Regions from separate parts of the Kitasatospora sp. NPDC094016 genome, predicted to be linked through region 2. Evidence: riboswitches for the same ligand, from Rfam matches in the RefSeq annotation. Region 2 holds a riboswitch; each other region holds the start of a gene.
The links. Region 2 has a riboswitch for cyclic di-AMP ahead of ABT015_RS34675 (C40 family peptidase). Riboswitches for the same ligand answer to the same signal wherever they lie in the genome.

Region 1 (7,660 bases), on a different contig from region 2:
GTGGAAGAAGTACAGGCCGAAGTCGAGGAAGGCTCCGGCGACCGGGGTGCCGTCGACGAGCAGGTGGTTCTCGTCCAGGTGCCAGCCGCGCGGGCGGACCACGACGGTGGCGAGTTCGGCGGCGGACTTGAGGGCGTACGCCTTTCCGGCGGAGGTGGTGAAGTCGATCCGGCCCTCGAAGGCGTCGATCAGGTTGATCTGGCCGCTGACCACGTTCTCCCAGGTCGGGGAGGTGGCGTCCTCGAAGTCGGCGAGCCAGATCCGCGCGCCGGAGTTGAGGGCGTTGATGACCATCTTGCGGTCGGTGGGACCGGTGATCTCGACGCGGCGGTCCTGGAGCGCGCGGGGCGCCTCGGCGACCTTCCAGTCGCCGGCCCGGATGTCGGCGGTGTCGGGGAGGAAGTCCAGCGTGCCGGCCCTGGCGATCTCCGCCCGGCGGGCCTTCCGCCCGGCCAGGAGCTCCTGTCGCCGCCCTTCGAAAGCGCGATGGAGGCCGACGACGAAGGCGACCGCCTCCGGAGTGAGCACCTCCTCCGCCCGGTGAACGCGCGGACCGGCGACAGTGACGACCGGAGCAGCGGGGGAGGCGCCGACGGGTCCCTGTTCTGTAGCCATGGGCAGGACACTCCTAAGCGGTTGAGCCTGGCGGAGGGAGCTCCGGTGGGAACTTCCTTGATCGGAACCCGCCTGTCGGCGAGTTCGATTCTGTAAGGTGGAGACTAGTTTCCGCGATACAGAATTTCAACGGTTTGTTGATGTGATCGCCGGGACTCTACTCCTCCCCGACAGCGAAGGGAACGCCGGTGGTTTCGACCCCCGACACAGCACCGACGACCAGCACGGACCGCGCGACCGGCGGCGTGCAGTCCGTCGAGCGCGCCTTCCAACTCCTGGAGGCGCTGGCCGACTCCGGCGGCGTGGCCACCCTCAGCGAGCTCTCCGCCAGCTCCGGCCTGCCGATGCCGACCATCCACCGCCTGGTTCGTACCCTCGTCCAGCAGGGCTATGTACGCCAGGACACCGCGCGTCGCTACACCCTCGGCCCCCGGCTGATCCGCCTCGGCGAGACGGCCGGCCGGCTGCTCGGCAGCTGGGCCCGCCCCTACCTGGCCGAACTCATGGAGGCCACCGGCGAGACCGCCAACCTGGCGGTGCTGGAGGGCGGCGAGGTGGTGTACGTCGGGCAGGTGCAGTCGCGCCGCTCGATGCGGATGTTCACCGAGGTCGGCCGACGGGTGCAACCGCACTGCACCGGCGTCGGCAAGGCGCTGCTCGCCCAGCTCCCCGAGGACGAGGCACGCGCCATCCTGGGCCCCAACCCGCTGCCCGCGCACACCGAGTACACCGTCACCGACCCGCAGGAGCTGCTGCACCAGCTCGCCGAGGCGCGCGAGCGCGGCTACGTGGTCGACGACCAGGAGCAGGAGATCGGCGTCCGCTGCATCGCGCTCGCCGTACCGGGCGCGCCGACGCCCACCGCCCTGTCGGTATCCGGCCCGGAGGCTCGCATCCGGGCCCTGGAGGAGCAGGCCGGCACGTCCTCGCTGGTGCCGGTGATGCACCACATCGCGACCCGGCTGGGGCAGGTCCTCGCCCCCTGACCCACCGCCACCGCCCGCTTCGCGCACGGGAAGTCGATCTCGCCGGCAGAGTCCTCCGGTCGACTTCCCGTGCGTGCGCTCGCCCGTTCGGGCGGACGCCGAGCGGGTTGCACCGGCCCCCGGCGCAGGCTCCGCCACCCTGGTGCGGACGCGGCCCGCAACGGCGCGGGCGGCCGGGCCCCGGGACAGGGTGGACAACGATGACGTACGGGCGTTCGACGATGTGGGGCGGGTCCGGGCAGAGCCGGTCCCGGCAGGGCTGGTCCGGGCAGACCAGTAGGCTCTGCGGATTCCGCGCGGCCCCGCTCGTCGCCGCGATGGCGGCCGGCTGCTCGGTGGCGACGCTGACCGCCGGCCCGCCCTGGGCGCTGCGGCGGCCCGAGCCCCGGCCGGCGGTGGACACGGCAGCCCCCGCGGCGCCCCGCTCCGACCTGGAGGTGGTCCGGCTCGACCCGGACGCCGCCCCGCCCGGCGGCACCACCACCATCCACGCCTTCATCGCCAACCACGGCCCGGACACCACCGCCGCACCGTTCACCGTGCTGGTCACGCTGCCCCCCGGGGTCTCCCCCGAGGGCCCGTACTTCCCGGAGGACTGCGAGGTGCGGCTCAACGGCCGCCAGGTGCGCTGCGTCTTCCCGGCCGGACTACCCCCGCTGCGCAGCGCGACCGCGCTGGTACCGGTGCGGCTGTCCCCGGACCTGCCGATCGGCAAGCTCACCGGCGGCTCGGTCGCGGTGCGCGGCGTGGACGACCCGGACGAGGGGAACAACCGGCAGCCGTTCGACATCACGGTGGTCGAGACGGCTCCCGGTTCCTGACCGGGAAGCCCCGAAGGCCCTACCGGTACACGCGGACGTAGTCGGCGGCGAAGGTGATCGGGGCGGTGCCCTGCGGTGCCGGGTGGTACTTCCCCGCACCGACCGACAGGTTGAGGATCAGGTACGCCGACCAGTTGGCGCCGACGCCCTTGCCGTCCGAGAACACCTTGGCGCCGTTGACGTACCAGTCCACCGAAGTGGCGCCGTAGTAGGTGCCGATGGTCACCCACTGGTCCTTCGCGACGGCGCTGGCGTCGGTGTAGTACTTGGGGTTGCCGGGGTTGACGTGGTTGGTCAGCTCCAGCAGGTTCGGGTTGTCGGGGTGGTACTCGAAGGAGTCGACCTCCCCGTTGCCGTTCTTCCAGGTCCAGAAGGCCGGCCAGGCGCCGGAGCCGGACGGCAGCTTGACCCGGGTCTCGGCGTAGTCGCCGGTCCTGACCTGGAAACCCTCGCTGGAGCCCTCAGTGGTCAGGAAGCCGGTGTTCCAGGCCTGCTTGCCGTTCTCCAGCGTGGTGGTGCCGGGCGCGGCGGTGAAGGTGGCGACGCCGTTCGCGACGCTGACGTTGTTCTTGTTCAGCAGGTCGAGCTTGTTGTCGTCCGGGTTGTGGTTGCCGTACTTGTACGCGGTGCTCTTGTCGCCGACCCAGCGCGAGCCCCAGCTGATCGGGCTGTTGAACTCGTCGGACCAGGTCAGCGACTTGCCGGCGACCGGCGAGGCGGGGGTGCCGGCCGACGGGCTGGCGGTGGCGCTCGGGCTGCTCGTCGGGGTCGGGCTGCTCGTCGGGGTCGGCTTCGCGGTGGGGGTGGGGGTGGGGGTCGGGGTCGGCTTCGCCGTCGGGGTCGGCTTCGCGGTCGGGGTCGGCTTCGCGGTGGGCGTCGGGGTCGAGGTCGGCGTCGGGGTAGGAGTCGGCGCCGGGGTGCTGGAGACCACCAGCTGCTGCGAGGCCAGGTTGTGCCAGGCCCCGCCGAGATCCTGCCAGAAGCCGAACTGGGTGTACGTCCCGGCTGGCAGGGCGCGCGCGCCGCTGGTGAAGGACAGGCCGCTCGGGCAGATCTGCACGTTGGAGGCGTTGCCCGGGAAGTCGAGGTTCGCTCCGGCCGCGTTCCGGACGCCCACACCGACGGTCCTCGCGGTGAAACAGGCCGAGGAGTGGAGGGTCAGCGAGGCGGTGGCGGCCTGGTTGGCGACCATGGTCGCCGGAGCGAGCCGGTCCTGGGTGACGGTCGGGGCGGCGGCTGCCTGGGCGCCGGAGACGGCCGGCAGGCCGAGCAGTCCGGCGCCGGTGACGGCGAGCGCTCCGGTGACGGCGAGGGCGGCGTTGCGGCCCCGGTGGGAGGGGCGGGCGTGGCGCGGCGCGCGGCGCCGGGCAGGCTGGTGCATGGCAGTGTCCTCTGCGACGCCTGCGAGGTGAGCTGTCGGATTCGGGCTGAGGTGGCCCGGCCGCCGGTGGGAGCGGCTTCACCCCTAGCCACGGCCCGCACGCGGGAGCGTACGGGCCGGGCGCTGACCTTGGTTCCCCCGCTCCCGTCCGCTGTGGTGCTCGGTTGCCGGCCGACGGGTGGACAGGACTCGGCGTCCCGGCGGCGGGGGTCCGCGAGGGCGGACGACGGTTGCAGGCTAGGCAGGCCGTGCGTGAACGGACAACCCGCCCGGGCCGGTTGTCGCACAGGTCACAGTGGTGTCGATCAACGACGCTGCGTGGTGGATCAGTTGGGACGGATCAGCGGAGCCGTCGGGCTGCCGAACGACGAATCGACGGGCCACGGGTCCACGGGTCCACGGGTCCACGGGTCCACGGGTCCACGGGTCCACGGGTCAAGCGAGCCAGTTGTCGACCTGGCTCTCGGCCTCCGGCGCCCAGGCGAGTTCCAGGTGGTTGAGGCCGGTGAGCAGCCGGGTGCCGCCGATCGTCGCGATGCCGGTGGTGTCCAGGGCGCTCGCGGTGAACACGATGCCGTCGCTGGGCCCCCGGTTCTCGTTGAGCACGCCCGGGATGTCGGCGGATCCGCCCGCGAGCAGGTAGGTGCGCACCGGCGCCGGGACGCCTGCCTGCTGCAGCGGCGCGATCAGCGAACCGGCGTCGATCGCCGCCTGGATGCCCTGGCCGGAGGTGTAGAAGCCCTGGCCGCCGTAGTAGGTGGTCCACCAGTCCTGGGCGGCGCCGTCCACCCCGTACCGGCCGTCCCAGCGGGCGAGCAGCTGGCGCTGGCCCGGGTAGCAGTCGTAGCCGCCGGTGGGCAGCACGCCGAGGCAGGGCTGGGCCGTGTACGTGCCGTAGCAGGTCATGTAGAGGTGCGGGGACGGCGCGTTGGCGGTGCCGCCGCAGGCCGGCCAGCTCGCGAGGTCGAACGACCAGCCGTGCGCGTACACGTAGTCGAGCCCGCCGTTCGGGCCCCCGAGGGTGATCAGGCGGCGCACGTCGCCCGCGTAGGCCCGCCCCCAGGACGGGCGCACCGAGGACACGTACGCCCGGGCGGCGACCTCGCCCTTGCTCCAGGCCACCACGTCCACCTGGGGGACGCCGAGGCGGGCCCGGATCAGCGCGACGGCGTCGCCGACGGCCTGCGCCTGGAGCAGGTTGTCGCCCTGCTTGTGGGCGAAGCCGATGGCGAACACCCGGTGGCCGGTGCCGGCGAGGTACTGGGCGAGGCCGGTGGACGGACAGGCGGAGGCACCGCAGGTGCCGCTCTCCCCCGGGTTGGCCCAGGCGCGGTCGGCGTTGTCGTTGGCGCCGTGGACCAGCAGCACGGGGGTCGGCCGGCTGCCGGTGTCCCAGCCGGTCGCCGAGTACAGCAGGAAGCGGCTGGAGGAGGGCTGGCCGGTGCCGCCGAAGTACGTCCGGCGGGCGCCGTCCTGGTCGCCGCGGCCGTCGGCCGGGTACTGCTCGGTGCGGAAGCCGGGGGTGGTGTCGAGGTAGCGCTCGACCTTGGCCCAGCCGTTGCCGGGGGCGGGGAAGGCGGCTTCGAGGGTGAGCGGGGCGGTGGCCGCCGGGACGGTGGCGGTCCGGGCGGCGGTGGCCTGAGCGGGAGTGGGGGTGCCCAGGAACAGCGCGGCGAGGGTGAGCAGGAGGGCGGACAGCGTCGTGGGGGTGCGTCCGACGGCGGTGGGGGTGTGCCGCACGGGCGTGGGGGTGCGTCTCATGGGGGTGGACGGTAGGACCGGCCGTCGGCGGGCGCCCAGGTGCCGGTCGCACACCCCGCAGGCCCGCGCGGTGGCGGCCGGTGCCGTGGCGCACCGTCCACGGGTGCGCCCGCCCGGCTCACCGGGTCGGATAAATTGGAGGTCCGACATCTTCCGCAGTGCACAAGACCGCCGTGCACGGCCCCACAGGAACGAGGTACCGCCCCACCATGACCGCGCCCCTGCCCGCCTTCGCCGGCCGCACCTACCTCTTCCGGGCCGACAACGGCGCGGCCTTCCGCAACACCTACTCGGCCGACGGCAGGCGGCTGCGCTGGGAGGGCCTCGGCGAGTCGGCGGGCCAGTGGGAGGACGTGCGGCTGCACGTCGCCGAGGTGGCGCCGGAGATCTACTTCATCAGCTGGACCGAGGAGAGCGGGATCACCGTCAGCCACGTGATGGACCTCGGCCGGCTGACGGTACGCGCCTTCTGGACGTACGAGGGCGAGGGCGGCCGGGTCGGCGAGCTGCACACCGGGACGCTGGAGCGGGTGGCCTGAGCCTCGCCGCTCCCGCGCCCCTCGCTGTCCGTCGCTGTCCGTCGGCTTGCTCAGGCCGTCTGAGCAGACTGCCTGCTCGGACGGTCTACGCAGGCGGTCTACTCAGGCCGGCCACTCAGACGACTCGCTCGGGCAACCTGCTCAGGCGGTCTGGTTCGGGACCTTGAGGTGCTGGGACAGCCACTCCAGCGAGGACGGCAGCAGCGCGCTCCAGGTCTCGAAGTTGTGGCCGCCGTTCTCCAACATGCTGTAGGAGGCCTTCATCGGGGACTGCACGGCGTCGACGAAAGCCTCGGTGTCGCGCCGGTAGTCGCCGTCGCCCTTCTTGGTGCCGGCCAGCAGCACGGACACCTTGGGCTGCGGCAGGTTCTTCAACCGCCACATCAGGTTGGCCTCGTCGCGACGCTGCTTGCTGCCGCCGAACAGGTCCCCCGTGGTCGGGTCGTCGGCGGCGTCGTAGTAGGCGGAGAGCGCGACGGCGGTCGGGAAGACGTCCGGGTGGCGCATGGCCAGCTTGAGGGCGCAGTAGCCACCGGTCGAGTTGCCCATGAAGGCCCAGGCCTGCGGGTCGGAGGAGACCCGGAAGCTCGCCTGGATCGCTGAGGGCACGTCCTTGGTGAAGTACGTGTCGGACTGCGCGCCGCCCGGGATGTCCTCGCACTCGGTGTCCTGCGGCAGGGCCGGCGAGGGGCGCATCAGCACCATGACGGTCGGCTGCATCTTGCCGTCCTGGAGCAACTTGAGCGCTGCCCCCGGGTAGTTGAACCGGGTGATCAGGTTCTCGGCGATCCCGGGAAAGCCGGTGCTGACGATCACCGCCGGGAACTGCCGCTGCGCGTACTCCGGTTGGAAGTACTGCGGCGGCAGGAAGACGTACCCCTCGGTGGACAGGCGGCTGGCCGCACCGTCGATCCTCACCTTACGGATCTCGCCCGACTGGCTGGGCTCGCGGCCCATCGCGCCGCCGCCCTTGACGGAGGCGTGGCCGATCGTCTCCACCAGCAGCCGACCGGACGCGTCCGCCTTGTTGTGGATCACCACCGGGCCGGTGTCACCTGTGCCCAGCAGGTCGTCCCAACTGCTGTAGAAGGCGAAGTAGTTGTTCGCCACCAGGCCGAGCGCGGCCAGCACCGCGAGCTGGGTGGCGAGCAGGGCGCCGATCCGGCCGAGCACCGCCTGCCAGGTCTGCTTGGCGAGTCTTGGCCACAGCCAGACCGTGCCGGCCGTCATCACGACGGCGATCAATACGGCCAGCGCCAACACCTTGTGGCTCGTCAGACCCATGTCCTACTTGCTCCCACGCCTCGAACTCCCCGCCCCCTCCGTCCAGGACATCCGAGGTGGTCACCCCGGTTCCCCCGCCGGGGCACGCGATCACCCACCCTAACGGGGCCGGAGAGGAGGAACGGGTGACAGATGACAGTCGACAGATAACAGATAACAGATAACGAAATCTGTCATCTGTTATCTGTCGACTGTTCGCGGCTGGACGGGCTCAGCCCTCCCGCCCATAGAGCCGCAGCCCCGCCGTGAGTTCGCGCATGCAGCGCGCGCCGA
Region 2 (7,660 bases):
CGGACCTGGTGAAGGCGTTGGAGTCGGGCAGCGTCCCGGGCGCCGCCGATCCGATGGACGTCGCCGCCGCGGCTTACCTGGTGCGGGCGGCCGGCTGGAGCCGGCTGGTGGCCGAGGCCGGGGAGGAGGCCGAGCGGGCCGGAGCCGAGGGCGCGGCCGCCGAGGCCACCCGGCTGGTGGAGAAGTTGCAGGCGGAGCTCGCCGAGCTGCGGTCCGCCGCCCGGGCGGACCTGGAGCGGCAGCGCTCGGAGTCCGAGGACGTCCGCCGGGAGGCCGAGTCGCTGCGGAAGAAGGTGCGCTCGCTGGAGAGCGACACCCGCCGGGCGCAGGCCGAGACCAGGCGGCTGACCGCCGAGCTGGAGGCCGCGAGGGCGCAGGCGGCCGCCGAGCGTGGCGCCGCGGAGTCCGAGGCGCGGCGGCTGCGGCACCGGGTCGGCGAGCTGGAGACGGCGGCCGAGCAGGGCCGCCGGTCGGCCCGCGAGGGCCGCAGCGTCGAGGACATGCGGCTGCGGCTGCTGCTGGACACGGTGCTGCAGTCGGCTCAGGGGCTCCAGCGGGAGTTGGCGCTGCCGGTCTCCCAGATCCGGCCGGGGGACCTGGTGGAGGCGGTGGTGCCGGGTGCGGCCTCGCCGCACGACGTGGCCCGGCGCGGTCTGGCCGACGACGATCCGGCGCTGCTGGACCAGCTGCTGGCGATCCCGCAGGTGCACCTGGTGGTGGACGGCTACAACGTGACCAAGACGGGCTATCCGACGCTGCCGCTGGAGCAGCAGCGGATCCGGCTGCTGGGCGGGCTGGCGATGCTGGCCCAGCGCACGCAGGCGGAGGTCACCTGCGTGTTCGACGGGCAGGACCTGGACGTTCCGGTGATCATGGCGCCACCGCGCGGGGTGCGGGTGCGGTTCAGCAGGACCGGCGAGACCGCGGACGAGCTGATCCGCCGTCTGGTGCGGGCCGAACCGCAGGGGCGTCCGGTGGTGGTGGTGTCCACCGACCGGGAGGTCGCGGAGGGCGTGCGGAAGGCCGGCGCGCGCCCCGTGGCTTCCGTTCTGCTGCTGAACCGGCTGGCGCGGCCCTGACGGCTGCCGCAGCGGGATGACGCCTGGTCAGCGCCCGGTTTGCGGTGGTGTGCACATCGGGTGAAGCCTGCGGGGGAAGTGGAGTTCACGCCTTCGGGGGAGTGGCAAAACCCGTGGATCTTCCCTAGGGTGTGGCGTCAAACCTATTTTCCGGATTCTCACCTGATCGGGTGAGGCCGATGGAAGAAGGAGCAATTCCCTTGGCCTCCCACCGCCGTCCCAAGCAGCCGAGCCGCGCCCGGGTCTCCGTGCTCACCGCTGCCGCGGCGACCGCGGTCGCCCTCTCCGCGCAGGTCGCCGCGCACGCCGCGCCCCAGCCGAGCAAGAGCGACGTCAAGGCGCAGATCGACCAGCTCCAGCAGGACCAGGAGCAGGCGGCGGAGAAGTACAACGGCGCCAAGGAGCGGGCCGACCAGCTCCGCAAGCAGTCCGACCAGCTGCAGGACAAGGTGGCCCGCAGCCAGGACGAGATGACCCAGCTGCAGACCGGCCTGGCCGGCGTGGCGGGCGAGCAGTACCGCACCGGCGGCATCGACCCGTCCGTCCAGCTGATGCTCTCCTCCGACCCGTCCGGCTACCTGGAGAAGGCGTCCAGCGCCCAGCAGGCCAGCGCCAGCGAGTCCGAGGCGCTCAAGGGCCTGCTGGACCAGCAGCGCCGGCTGGACCAGGAGAAGTCCGAGGCCGCCGCCGTCCTGGCCTCGCTCGACTCCACCACCAAGGACCTGAACCAGGCCAAGACGGACGTCAACCAGAAGCTCAAGGCCGCGCAGGACCTGCTGAACTCGCTCAGCGCCTCCGACCGCGCCGCGCTGCGGGCCCAGCAGCAGCAGGACGACCGCGCCTCGCGCGGCAGCGACCGCGCCGACCTCGGCAGCCTCCCGCAGGCCGGCGGCTACGCGGGCGTGGCCGTCGCCAAGGCGATGAGCAAGCAGGGCTCGCCGTACGTGTGGGGCGCCACCGGCTCGACCACCTTCGACTGCTCGGGCCTGATGGTCTGGGCGTACGGCCAGGCCGGTGTCTCGCTGCCGCGCACCTCGCAGGAGCAGGGCAACGTCGGCACCAAGGTCTCGCTGGACCAGGCCCAGCCGGGCGACCTCGTCATCTACGGCCCCGACCGGCACCACGTCGGGATGTACATCGGCAACGGCATGGTGGTGCACGCGCCGCACACCGGTGACGTGGTGAAGGTGATGAAGGTCGACGCGATGCAGATCAACACGATCCGCCGGGTCTGACGTCCTGACACGCCCGAAGGGCCCGTCCGGGCCTGTGATCCACGCCACCCTCCGACCGGGGGTGGCGTTCGGGTTTTGTCCGCAGCACGAGTCCCTGGTGAAGAGTGATCAGCTTTGCGTGCGGCGGTGATCACTATGTGTCATATTCACAAAAGAACTTTGGTCTTCTTCCGTCTTTTTTCTGACAAGGATTTGAACGGATCACGGTTCAGTTACTAGGGTCGTGCCCCGAACCACCGCACTCCCGATCGCCCAGCCAGGGTGACGGCGGTGGTTTCCGTCGAGTTCGTGACGCAGCGGGGCGGGCCCAGTGCCTGCCCGACGGGGAGCCCAGCAGTCGGGGGTGCTGTCGAACGGAGCCGGGGAACCACGTTCCTCCGGGGTGAATCGGCGCCAGGTCGGCCGGTGGAACGGCCGTGAGGCGTCGTAGGGCACGCTTCCGGCCCGAACCCGTCAGCTCACCCGGTAGACGGCGTAGGAAGAAGGAGTCCGCCTTCGTGGCGTCCCATCGTCGTCCCAAGCCCGCCAGTCGCACCCGGGTCTCGATCCTGACCGGCTTCGCCGCGGCGGCCGTCGCGCTGTCCGCGCAGTCCGGCGCCCACGCCGACCCGCAGCCGACCAAGGACCAGGTCAAGGAGCAGGTCGACCAGCTCAACGACCAGGCCGAGGTCGCGACCGAGAAGCTCAACGCCGCCCAGGAGAAGCAGCAGCAGCTGCAGAAGCAGGTCACCGACCTCCAGGACCAGGTGGCGCGGCAGCAGGGGCAGGTGACCGACCTCCAGGGCGGCCTGGCCGAGATCGCCGGCGAGCAGTACCGCAACGGCGGAATATCCCAGACCGTCCAGCTGATGTTCTCCGCCAGCCCGGACACCTTCCTGAGCCAGGCCGACACGCTGAACCAGGCCGGCGGCACCCAGAAGGGCCAGCTCAAGCAGCTCCAGGACGAGCAGCGCAAGCTCGACCAGGTGCGCTCCGAGGCCCAGGACAAGCTCGCCGAGATGGAGACCACCACCCAGCAGCTGAAGAGCGCCAAGGACGACGTCCAGGGCAAGCTCAAGGCCGCGCAGGACCTCTTCAACACCCTGTCCGAGCAGGAGCGCCAGGCGATCCGCGCGGCCGAGGAGAAGGCCGCCGCCGAGGCCAAGACGAAGGCCGACGCCGCCGCGAAGGCCGCCCAGCAGCAGGCGGCGGCCCAGCAGGCCGCCGACCGCTCCTCCCGCGACAACAGCCGCACCGACCTGAGCGCGTCGCAGGCCCCCGCCGCGCCGGTCACCAAGCCGAGCGCCGGCAGCTCGCGCGGCGCCGCGGCGCTGTCCATCGCCGCCTCCAAGATCGGCAGCCCGTACGTCTACGGCGCCTCCGGCCCCGGCTCCTTCGACTGCTCGGGCCTGATGGTCTGGGCGTTCAACCAGGTCGACGTCTCGCTGCCGCGCACCTCGCAGGAGCAGGCCCACGCCGGCACCCGGATCGGCAGCGACCTCTCCCAGGCCCAGCCCGGCGACCTGCTGATCTTCTACGGGGACGCCCACCACGTCGGCATCTACGCGGGCAACGGCCAGGTGCTGCACGCGCCGAAGCCGGGCGCGTCGGTCCGCTACGAGGCCGTCAGCAACATGCCGCTGACCTCCGTCGTGCGGGTCTGATCCCCGCGCAGGCCTTCCCAGGCCCGGCCTTCCACCACGGAAGGCCGGGCCTGCGGCTTTTCCGGTTCCTCGGACGAATGTCCGATTGCGGGTCAAATATTCGGGTTGGCAGGGGTTTGGACTCGGTTGCCCGGACTCGCTAACGTCTGCCACCGGACTCCGCTTCCAGGGCCGCCCGCGTCGGGGCGGCGGCGGGGCCCCACCGCCGGATCGGAGCAGCTGCCGCCATGCCCGTGCACCGTCGTTCCCAACTGCTCGCCCGTGCGCTGGTGCTGACCGCGGCCGCCACCACCGCCCTGGGCGTGACGACGGGCGGCAGCGCCCAGGCCGCCCCCGCCGTGCCGGACACGCCCACCCGCAAGGACGTCAAGGCGCAGGTGGAGCAGCTCTACGGCGAGGCCGAGCAGGCGTCCGAGAAGTACAACGCCGCCCAGGAGACGCAGCAGCGGCTCCAGGGCGAGACGACCGTCCTCCAGGGCGAGATCGCCGTCGCCCAGGACCAGCTCAACCAGTTGCGCGGCGACCTCGCCACCGTGGCCGGCGCCGAGTACCGCGGCGGCGGCATGGCCCAGACCGCCCAGCTGATGCTCTCCACCGACCCGGAGGGCTACCTGTCCCGGGCCCGCACCCTCGGCCAGGCCGCCGAGCGGCAGCAGGAGACTCTGCACGAACTGGCCACCCGCGAGCGCCGGCTCGACCAGCGCCGCACCGAGACCGCCGGCAAGCTCGCCGAACTCGACCAGGCCCGCCGCTCGCTCGCCGACAGCAAGCAGCAGATCCAGCAGCGGCTCACCAAGGCCCAGCGGCTGCTCAACAGCCTGGGCGTCGCCGAGCGGGCCCGGATGGCCGCCCAGGACGCCCGGGAGGCCGAACAGCGGGCCACCCGGGGCACCGACCGGCTGGACCTCGGCACGGCCCCGCCCGCCTCCGAGCGCGGGGCGGCCGCGCTGGCCGCCGCGGTGCGGATGATCGGCTCGCCCTACCTCTACGGATCCACCGGGCCCCGAGCCTTCGACTGCTCCGGTCTGATGTACTACAGCTGGCGGCAGGCCGGAGTGACCCTGCCGCGCACCTCGCAGGCCCAGGCGTACGCCGGGCAGCGGGTCAGCCTCTCCGAAGCGCGGCCGGGAGACCTGGTGATCTTCTACCGGGACATGCACCACGTCGGGATGTACGCCGGCGGCGGGGTGATCGTGCACGCCCCCTACCCGGGCGCCAGGGTCCGCTACGAGAGCGTCAACGCGATGCCGGTCGCGGGGGTGGTCCGGCTCTGAGCCCGGCACCGTCCGACCCCGACGCCCCCCACCCGATAGACGGCGCCCGCCGGACGCTGTCCCGGCGCGGTGCGCTGCTGCTCGCGGCCGGCGGGCTGGCCCAGCTGTCGCTGCCGCCGGCGGCCCCGGCCCCCTCCGCGGCCGGGCGGGCGTCGGAGCGGCGGGCGTCGGAGCGGCGGGCCGAGGTGGCCGCGCTGCTGGACGCGCGGGCCCGGGCGCTGCCCTCCTGGTCCGGACCGGCGGCGATCGAGGCCGGCTACCGCAACCTGGTGCTCGGCGCGGACGCCGGACCGGAGCGGCTCACGGCCGCCGCCGACCTGGCGGTCCGGATCACCGGGTACGACGACTACCCGGTGGTGTACCCGCGCCGGATCGACCTGGTCCTGGCCGGCGGCGGCTGGCGGGTCGACCGGGAGGAGAGCGCGAGCGGGCCCCCGGCGCTCTGGGACCTCGGCACCGCCCGGTCCGCGGCGGGCGCGCACTGCCTGGTGCTCGGTCTGGCCGACGGGCCCGACCCGGCCGGTCTGGTCGCGGTGGCCGACCGGGCCGCGCCCGCCGTGAGCGAGGTCTGGGGCACCGGCTGGGCGGGCCGCCTACTGCTCGAAGTGCCCGCCACCGCCGAGCAGTTCGCCCGGCTGCTGGAGGTCGACCCGGCGGGCTGGGCGGGCATGGCGGCGGTCACCTCGGCCGCCCCCGGCGCGCCCTGGCACACCCCCGCCGACCGGGTGCTGGTCAACCCCGACACGTTCGGGCGGCTCAGCGACTTCGGTCGGCAGGTGGTCGTCACCCACGAGGCCACCCACGTCGCGACCAGGGCCGATACCCGGGCCTGGACACCGCTCTGGCTCTCCGAGGGCGTCGCCGACTGGACCGCCTACCGGGACTCCGGCCGGCGCCCGCAGCAGATCGCCCCCGAGCTGGCCCGGGACGTCGCCGCCGGCCGGCTGCCCAGCACGCTGCCCGCCGACCGGGACTTCACCGCGGGGGCCGACGGCATCGCCCAGGCGTACGAGCAGGCGTGGCTCGCCTGCGAGCTGATCGCCCGGCGCTACGGGCCCGAGCGGCTCGTGGCGTTCTACCGGGCGGTCGGCGCGGCCGACGGGCAGGGGGAGGACCGGGACCGCCGGCTCGACCGGCTGCTCCGGGCCGGACCGGGCGTCGGCCTGGCCGAGTTCACCCGGCTCTGGCTGGACGAGGTGGCCGCGCTGCGCGATTAGGGCGTGTCCGGTGTCGCGGGCCCGGCAAGATCGGCCGGACCGGGCCTGACGGCGCGCGCGGCGTTCAGCGCCGCTGCCTGACCGGGGTACCGGGCCGCTGCCTGACCGGGGTGCCGGGCCGGTCGATGCCGTCCAGCAGGTCCTGCTCGTAGGCGATGCCGGGGCGCACCGGGTAGGCGCCGGCGGGCACCGGCTCGGGCTTGGCCAGCACCACCGTCGCCGGGAGCTGTGCCGGGCCGCGGGTGGCGCGCCAGAGCCGGACGCAGGAGAGCACGGTGGCGGCCAGCAGCAGCAGGTTGCGCAGGCTGAGCACGGTGACGCCCCAGGGCTCGCTGGCGAGGATCCGGCTGAACATCAGCGGGAACTCGGCCAGCGTCAGCGGGCAGGCGAGCAGGATCAGCAGGGCCACCGGCCGCTGGCTGCTGCCGCGCACGGTCAGGCAGACCGCGGCGACGCCGATCAGCCAGACCAGGTACTGCGGGCTGATCACCCGGCTGGTGACGGTGAAGATCAGCAGCGCGCTCAGCGCCGCGTCGTACATGGTGGCCGCGTTGCGGCGCTTGGCGGTGAAGCGCCAGAGCAGCAGCCAGGCGAAGCCCAGCACGGTGCCGGCCATCATCACCTTGCTGATCACGGGGACCCACGGCCCGAGCATCTCCGGGGAGCCGTAGTTCATGGTGACCTTGCCGTCCCAGGCGTCCGCGAGCCGGGCGAAGTGCAGCGGCAGCGCGCCGAGCGACTCCACCTCGATGCCGCGCTCCTTCTGGAAGGCGAGGAAGCCGAAGGCGCCGTTCATCCCGGCCGCGAGCAGGAAGCCCACCGAGACGGCGGTGGCCGCGGCCAGCGTCCAGGCGCGGCGGGTGCGGCGGCCGGAGGGGGTGCCGATCAGGGCGAGCAGCGGCCAGATCTTGATGATCCCGCCCAGGCCGAGCAGCATCCCGCCGATCGCCGGGCGGCGGATCAGCGCCAGCAGGCCGGCCAGGGCGATCGCGGTGACGATGATGTCCAGCCGGTTGTAGACCATCGGGCCGAGCAGCGGTACGGCCACCACCCACATCCAGGCGCCGGTCAGTGCCCGGCCCCGGCGCAGTCCGGTGCGGACCAGCAGGGCGGTGGCGGCGACGTCGGCGATCCCGCAGATCACCCAGAAGGAGACCAGGTAGGACCAGGGCAGCAGGCCCGGCAGCAGGATCACCAGGGCCGCGCCGGGCG
Region 3 (7,660 bases), on a different contig from region 2:
CGCGGACATCACCCTCCAGGGGGCCAACGTCCGGTTCGGGCCGGTGGAGCTGCGGGAGTCCCAGCAGCTGCGGCTGAACCGGCTCTACCCGCGCAGCCAGGTCAAGGCGGCCGCCCAGCAGCTGCTGGTGCCGCGGCCGAGTACCGGGCGGATCGGCGGCAAGCCGCTGGTCGGGCGGGAGCTGCTGGGCTGGTGCAGCGAGTTCCTGTCGGCGATGTTCGACGACCTGGCGGGGTCGAAGAAGTAGGGCGTGCCCTGGCGCCCGCACGGGCCCGGGGGCGGGGGCGGGCTCCGTCGGGCCCGTCCCCGCCCCGGGCGGGCGGCGGGTAGGTTCGGGGTGTGACGACGAATGTTCCGGACGCGAAGCTGATCCTGCTGACGACCACCCACCGGGTGGCCCCCGGGTTGCTGGCGTGGCCGGCGTGGGAGGCGCTGCGGTCGGCGGGGCGGGTGCTGGCGGCGGACGCGGGGCATCCGCAGGTGGCGGCGGTGCGGCAGGCCGGGGTGGAGGTCGAGGTCGTGGCGGCGGGGTCGGCACCGGCGCTGGCGCGGCTGCTGACCGGGCAGCCGGGCGGGGCGGGGCCGACGGTGTGGCTGGGCAGCCCGGACGGGGATCCGGGGCTGACGGACGCGCTGGCGCGGCTGGCGGTGGAGCACGCCGGTGAGGTGCCGGAGATCGAGGTGCTGCCGGGGTCGTACGACCTGCCGGGGGCGCGGCTGCTGGACCTGGTGTCGGTGATGGACCGGCTGCGCTCGCCGGGCGGTTGCCCGTGGGACGCCGAGCAGACGCACGAGAGCCTGGTGAAGTACCTGGTCGAGGAGGCCTACGAGCTGGTCGAGGCGATCGAGGAGGGGGACCGGGAGACGCTGCGCGAGGAGTTGGGCGACGTGCTGCTCCAGGTGTTCTTCCACTCCCGGATCGCCGAGGAGCACCCGGCGGAGGCGTTCTCGATCGACGACGTGGCCGGTGACATCGTCGAGAAGCTGATGTACCGGCACCCGCACGTGTTCGGGGACGTCGAGGCGGAGGGCACCGCCGAGGTGGAGGCGAACTGGGAGCAGCTGAAGGCGGCCGAGAAGGCGGACCGGGAGTCGGTGCTGGACGGCGTGCCGGCCGGGCTGCCGTCGCTGGCGTACGCGGCGAAGCTGGTGTCGCGGGTGCGCCGGGCGGGCTTCGCGGGCGTGCCGGACGAGCCGTACGCGCTGCCGACGGAGCTGACGGCGCAGTCGGCGGGCCGGCTGCTGCTGGCGGTGGCGCAGCGGGCGTACGACGCCGGGGTGGACGTGGACGCGGCGCTGCGCTCGGCCGCGCGCGGTTACCGGGACGCGGTGCGCGCGGCCGAGGGCCTCGGGCCGGTCGGCGGGTAGCGGGCCCGGGCGGGGCCTCAGGCGGCCGTGGCGGTGTTCTCGATCGGCCGCCGCTGCCGGGGGACGACTTCGCCGATGGCCTCGCCGACGAGGGCGAGGAGTTCGGCGAGGCGTTCGAGGTCGAGGCGGGCGGGCAGTTCGGCGAGGGAGACGATCCGCTCGCCGTCGGGGCCGGCGACGCAGAACAGGTCGATGGGGCCGAGGTGCTTCTCGGCGGTGTCGACGAGGGCGGCGACGTCGCTGGGGCGGCGGATGTCGCCGCCGACGCCGACGACGGGGCAGCCCGGCCGGTCGAGTTCGGTGGCGAGGTCCTCGGCGACGCCCGCACGCTGGTCGGCGATCAGCACTCCGGCGGCGCCGGCGGCGGTGAACCGGCGGGCGAGCTCGGCTCCCGATCCGCCGTCGAGTACCGCGATGACGACGACTGCCCCGCTGACCCGCATGGTCTGCTCCTCCCTGTGGGCGACACCGCACCGGCGCCCACGATTTCTGCGGAGGATCGTAGGCAGGTCCTGACCCTCCGCAACAGGGATTACCCCTCAGGTGACCAGGGTCACGCCCGCCACCCGGCCAAGAGCTGTCCAAGAGCTGTCCACGGACCGTCCACGGGGCGTCCACGGAGCGTTGGCGGGCCGTCCGCCGGGTGTTGACGATCCGGCCCCGCCGGTCGCGGTCGCCGGAGGCGGTGCGGCCGCGACCCACCGGATACGGTCGACGCATGCCAGTGCAGCCCGACCCCGCCGCCCCGCAGCTCTTCACCTGGGAGTTCGCCACCGACCCGTACCCCGCCTACGCCTGGTTGCGCGAGCACGCCCCGGTGCACCGCACGACGCTGCCGAGCGGGGTGGAGGCCTGGCTGGTGACCCGCTACGCGGACGCGCGGCAGGCGCTGGCGGACGGCCGGCTGTCGAAGAACCCGGCGCACCACAGCGAGCAGGCGCACCGCACCGGGCGGGTGGGAATTCCGGGGGAGCGCCAGGCGGACTTGATGACGCATCTGCTGAACATCGACCCGCCGGACCACACCCGGCTGCGCCGGCTGGTGTCGAAGGCGTTCACGCCGCGCCGGGTGGCGGAGTTCGAGCCGCGGGTGCAGCAGCTCACGGACCGGCTGATCGACGGCTTCGCGCAGCGCGGTTCGGCGGACCTGATCCACGAGTTCGCGTTCCCGCTCCCCATCTACGCGATCTGCGACATGCTGGGCGTGCCGGCCGAGGACCAGGACGACTTCCGGGACTGGGCCGGGATGATGATCCGGCACGGCGGCGGCCAACGCGGCGGCGTGGGGCGGGCGGTGAAGCGGATGCGGGCGTACCTGCTGGAGCTGATCCACCGCAAGCGGGCGGATCCGGGTGACGACCTGATCTCGGGCCTGATCCGGGCGAGCGACCACGGCGAGCACCTGAACGAGAACGAGGCCGCCGCGATGGCGTTCATCCTTCTGTTCGCGGGGTTCGAGACGACCGTCAACCTGATCGGCAACGGCACGTACGCGCTGCTGCGCAACCCGGAGCAGCGCAGGCTGCTGCAGGAGTCGGTGGTGCGCGGCGAGACGGCGCTGCTGGAGACCGGGATCGAGGAACTCCTGCGCTACGACGGTCCGGTGGAGATGGCGACGTGGCGTTTCGCGACGCGGCCGCTGTCGATCGGCGGGGTGGACATCCCGGTGGGCGATCCGGTGCTGGTGGTGCTGGCCGCGGCGGATCGCGATCCGGCCAGGTTCTCGGACGAGAACACCCTGGACCTGGCCCGCACGGACAATCCGCACCTGGGTTTCGGCCACGGGATCCACTACTGCATCGGGGCCCCGCTGGCCCGCCTGGAGGGACGGAGCGCACTGGCCACGCTGCTTTCCCGGCTGCCGGACCTGCGGCTCGCGGAAAACCCGGAGAACCTGCGCTGGCGAGGTGGCCTGATCATGCGTGGCCTGCGGGAACTCCCGGTCGAATTCACTCCGGAGACCCGCTCTCCGCACGCGCCTCCGGTCACGCCGACCGACGCTTCGACACGCTGACTGCACGTCTCCGGCGGCTCATGGGACCGGGTCTGAACCCGTATCAATCCGGACATACCGCCGCCGTTGGTAGGCGATTGACCACGCGCCGTAATTTGTGTGTGATATCGGCGATATGAGCTTGTTATTGGTCTGATGATCTGTCTACTCTCCCTGGAGTTCGCAGCTGCGGACCTCGTGCGCGGAACGCCGAATCCTGCCCGCCGCGCCACGGGAAACCGACCAGACCCTGGGCAGGGGCGGGGGAACCAGGTTTGTTGCCGTTCCCCAACGGCTTGGGGTGAAGCCGCCCGAGCGGAATCGTTTCCGCTTTCGGCGGCCGGGCCACCTCCCGGTCCGAACCCGACAGCTCACCTCGCAGGCGTGCGGAGAGGGACCTCTTCATGCTGTTCGTTGGAACTGGCCGTCACCGTCGTCGCACCCAGGCCGAGAAGGCCATCGCCGTCGCCGGTGTGGCCGGCGTCGGACTCGCGATGCCGCTCCTCACCGCCACCGGCGCCTCCGCCGCCCCGGCCTCCACCTGGGACGCCGTCGCCCAGTGCGAGAGCGGCGGCAACTGGAGCATCAACACCGGCAACGGCTTCTCCGGCGGCCTGCAGTTCACGCCCAGCACCTGGAAGGCGTACGGCGGCACCTCCTACGCCCCGCAGGCCAACCAGGCCAGCAAGGCGCAGCAGATCTCGGTCGCCGAGAAGGTGCTGGCCTCGCAGGGCCCGGGCGCCTGGCCCGTCTGCTCCCAGAAGGCCGGCCTGACCAAGGGCGGCGCCCCGGCCTCCGTGGACACCTCCACGGACGCCAAGCCCGCCAAGCAGCCCGCCGCCAAGCAGACCCAGCAGACGCAGGCCCCGAAGCCCGCCCAGCAGCCGGTCAAGCAGGCCGCCCCGAAGCCGGCCGCCCAGCAGCCCGTCCAGCAGGCCCCGCAGCAGACGCAGCCGCAGACCCAGGGCTTCTCCGGCAAGGCCGGCTGGGACGCCGACGCGAAGGTGTACTGGTACCAGAACAACGGCGCCTGGTACTGGACCAGCCACCAGAGCGTCTACCAGCAGTACGCGGGCCAGCCCGCCGCCCAGCCGCAGTCCGCGCCCCGCGCCGCGCAGCCCGCGCAGTCCGCCCCGGTCGCGCAGTCCGCCGCCGCGCAGGGCGGTCACGACTACACCGTCCGGGCCGGCGACACGCTGTCGACGATCGCCGCCGCCCAGGGCGTGTCCGGCGGCTGGCAGTCGGTGTACGACGGCAACCGCGGCACCGTCGGCGGCAACCCCAACCTGATCATGCCCGGCCAGGTGCTGCACCTCGGCTGAGCGGCCCGGGCCCCGAACGGCCCGCGCCCTGCGGGCGAAGGGGGACGAGTGCCGTCCCCCTTCGCCCGCATTCCCCCGTATTCGCCCGCTTCGATCGGGCAAGCAGGTGAACTACTGGCGGGTAGCCGGGCCACACGCTGAGACGGGACCGAGGCCAGCGCGGCCCCGGGGGCCGGGGCGGTTAGGCTCTGGTCGTAACGACTCCGCAATCGTCCCGCCGGCAGCACCCAACGTCAGCCGGACCCTGCTTCCGCAAGGAGATGCCTCGTGCCGTCCATCGATGTCGTCGTAGCCCGTGAGATTCTCGACTCGCGTGGCAACCCCACGGTCGAGGTCGAGGTCGGCCTCGACGACGGCAGCACCGGCCGTGCCGCTGTCCCGTCGGGTGCCTCCACCGGCGCCTTCGAGGCGCTGGAGCTGCGCGACGGTGACAAGAACCGCTACTTCGGCAAGGGCGTGGAGAAGGCCGTCCTGGCCGTCATCGAGCAGATCGGCCCGGAGCTGGTCGGCTACGACGCCACCGAGCAGCGCCTGATCGACCAGGCCATGCTCGACCTGGACGCCACCCCGGACAAGTCCTCGCTCGGCGCCAACGCGATCCTGGGCGTCTCGCTGGCCGTGGCGCACGCCGCCTCCGAGGCCAGCGACCTGCCGCTGTTCCGCTACCTGGGCGGCCCGAACGCGCACGTGCTGCCCGTTCCGATGATGAACATCCTCAACGGCGGTTCGCACGCGGACTCCAACGTCGACATCCAGGAGTTCATGATCGCCCCGATCGGCGCGGAGTCCTTCTCCGAGGCCGTCCGCTGGGGCGTCGAGGTCTACCACACCCTCAAGGGCGTGCTGAAGGAGCGCGGCCTGTCGACCGGCCTCGGCGACGAGGGCGGCTTCGCGCCGAACCTGGACAGCAACCGCGAGGCCCTGGACCTCATCACCGAGGCCATCCAGAAGGCCGGCTACGTGCCCGGCCGCGACATCGCGCTCGCCCTGGACGTCGCCGCGTCCGAGTTCTACGAGGACGGCGCCTACCAGTTCGAGGGCAAGGCCATCTCCGCCGCAGAGCTCATCGAGTACTACGCCGGGCTGGTCGACGCCTACCCGCTGGTCTCCATCGAGGACCCGCTGGACGAGTCGGACTGGGACGGCTGGAAGGCCATGACCGTCAAGCTGGGCGACAAGGTCCAGCTGGTCGGCGACGACCTGTTCGTCACCAACCCGGCCCGCCTGGCCAGGGGCATCGAGACCGGCACCGCCAACGCGCTGCTGGTGAAGGTGAACCAGATCGGCTCGCTGACCGAGACCCTGGACGCCGTCGAGCTGGCCCAGCGCAACGGCTACCGCTGCATGATGTCGCACCGCTCCGGCGAGACCGAGGACGTCACCATCGCCGACCTGGCCGTCGCCACCAACTGCGGCCAGATCAAGACCGGTGCCCCGGCCCGCTCCGAGCGCGTCGCCAAGTACAACCAGCTGCTGCGCATCGAGGAGATCCTCGACGACGCCGCCGAGTACGCCGGCCGCGGCGCCTTCCCGCGCTTCCGCTCTGCGGAATAGCAAGCACAGCCGCGCCGCGGAATAGCAAGCACAGCCGCTCCTCGGAGCGGCGAGCACGGTCGCTCCGCCGACCGGTGAGCACGCCTGACCGGTGCCCCGCCGTTCACCCCGTAGGGTGGACGGCGGGGCACCGTCGCGACCAGGAGGGGAACGGGAGATGGCAGGCTGGAGGATCCCGGGCTTGGCGGCCCGGCCTCGCTTCACGAGCCGGGCGACCGTCCTCGTCCTGGTGCTCTGCTCGCTGGTGGCGATCCTCGCCTACCCGACGCGGCAGTTCATCTCCCAGCGCGCCGAGATCTCCGCCCAGCAGGCGAAGGCCGACCGCTCCCGCCAGCAGGTCGAGCAGCTGCGCCGGGAGAAGGCCCGCTGGCAGGACCCCGAGTACGTCAAGGCGCAGGCCCGCGCCCGGCTGCACTACGCGATGCCGGGGGAGACCCCGTACATCGCGGTGGATCCGGCCGGTCCGGCCGCCGCCCGGCCCTCGGCGTCCGCCTCCGCTGCCGCCGCCGGTCCGGCCGCCTCCGACGGTGCGCCCGGCGGCTCGGCGCGGGCCGCCAAGCCCTGGTACGCCAGCATCTGGGACTCGGTCGACGCCGCCGACACCACCGACGCCGCCGCCCCGGCCCCCGCCTCCCCCCGTCCGCTCCCACCGTCCCCCGCTGGAGACACCTCCCCCCATGACCACTGAGAACCACCCCGCCGTCTCCGACGCCGACGTCGCCGCCATCGCCGCCCAGCTCGGCCGGGTGCCGCGTGGCCTGCGCGGCGTCGCGCACCGCTGCCCCTGCGGCAACCCGGACGTCGTGGAGACGGCCCCCCGACTGCCGGACGGCACGCCGTTCCCGACGCTGTACTACCTGACCTGCCCCAAGGCCGCCTCGCTGATCGGCACCCTGGAGGCGGACGGCGTGATGAAGGAGCAGACCGCCCGGCTCGCCGAGGACCCGGAGCTGGCCGCCGCCTACCAGAAGGCACACGAGGACTACATCGCCCGGCGCGACGCCATCGAGGTGCTGGAGGGCTTCCCGAGCGCCGGCGGCATGCCGGACCGGGTGAAGTGCCTGCACGTGCTGGTCGGCCACTCGCTGGCGGCCGGCGAGGGCGTCAACCCGCTCGGCGACGAGGCGATCGGCCTGCTGGAGGACTGGTGGGCCAAGGGCCCCTGCGTCTCCCCGGCCGAGGTCGAGGCCGCCGGTGCGCGGGTCGCCCGCAACCGGGCCAAGGACCATGACCACCAGGCCGTGATCGAGGCCAAGCAGCAGAAGGCCGCCGAGCGCGCCGCGAAGAAGCGGGCCGCCGAGGAGTCCGACCCCGGGGAGTCCGCGTGAGCATGACCCGGGTGGCCGCGATCGACTGCGGCACCAACTCGATCCGGCTGCTGGTCGCCGATCTGGACCCGGCCACCGGGGAGATCACCGACCTC

Region 1: another riboswitch for cyclic di-AMP. It lies ahead of ABT015_RS01030 (glycoside hydrolase family 16 protein); the one in region 2 lies ahead of ABT015_RS34675 (C40 family peptidase).
Region 3: another riboswitch for cyclic di-AMP. It lies ahead of ABT015_RS07835 (transglycosylase family protein); the one in region 2 lies ahead of ABT015_RS34675 (C40 family peptidase).

What each region holds. Positions count from the first base shown of each region.
Region 1 covers NZ_JBEOUK010000001.1:234,715-242,374, reverse strand. The annotation lists gene aceB (malate synthase A) at 1-615, opposite strand, end outside; gene ABT015_RS01040 (IclR family transcriptional regulator) at 804-1,601, shown strand; gene ABT015_RS01035 (hypothetical protein) at 1,802-2,422, shown strand; gene ABT015_RS01030 (glycoside hydrolase family 16 protein) at 2,442-3,803, opposite strand; cyclic di-AMP (ydaO/yuaA leader) riboswitch at 3,806-3,931, opposite strand; gene ABT015_RS01025 (esterase/lipase family protein) at 4,239-5,564, opposite strand; gene ABT015_RS01020 (MoaF-related domain-containing protein) at 5,774-6,103, shown strand; gene ABT015_RS01015 (alpha/beta hydrolase) at 6,245-7,387, opposite strand; gene ABT015_RS01010 (TetR family transcriptional regulator) at 7,599-7,660, opposite strand, start outside.
Region 2 covers NZ_JBEOUK010000060.1:36,850-44,509, forward strand. The annotation lists gene ABT015_RS34665 (NYN domain-containing protein) at 1-1,079, shown strand, start outside; gene ABT015_RS34670 (C40 family peptidase) at 1,280-2,314, shown strand; cyclic di-AMP (ydaO/yuaA leader) riboswitch at 2,652-2,801, shown strand; gene ABT015_RS34675 (C40 family peptidase) at 2,812-3,957, shown strand; gene ABT015_RS34680 (C40 family peptidase) at 4,185-5,231, shown strand; gene ABT015_RS34685 (hypothetical protein) at 5,417-6,448, shown strand; gene ABT015_RS34690 (glycosyltransferase 87 family protein) at 6,513-7,660, opposite strand, start outside.
Region 3 covers NZ_JBEOUK010000005.1:269,830-277,489, forward strand. The annotation lists gene mfd (transcription-repair coupling factor) at 1-247, shown strand, start outside; gene ABT015_RS07820 (nucleoside triphosphate pyrophosphohydrolase) at 340-1,368, shown strand; gene ABT015_RS07825 (SDR family NAD(P)-dependent oxidoreductase) at 1,386-1,811, opposite strand; gene ABT015_RS07830 (cytochrome P450 family protein) at 2,087-3,382, shown strand; cyclic di-AMP (ydaO/yuaA leader) riboswitch at 3,593-3,760, shown strand; gene ABT015_RS07835 (transglycosylase family protein) at 3,766-4,683, shown strand; gene eno (phosphopyruvate hydratase) at 4,951-6,237, shown strand; gene ABT015_RS07845 (FtsB family cell division protein) at 6,419-6,925, shown strand; partial or broken gene ABT015_RS07850 (DUF501 domain-containing protein) at 6,897-7,418, shown strand; gene ABT015_RS07855 (Ppx/GppA phosphatase family protein) at 7,568-7,660, shown strand, end outside.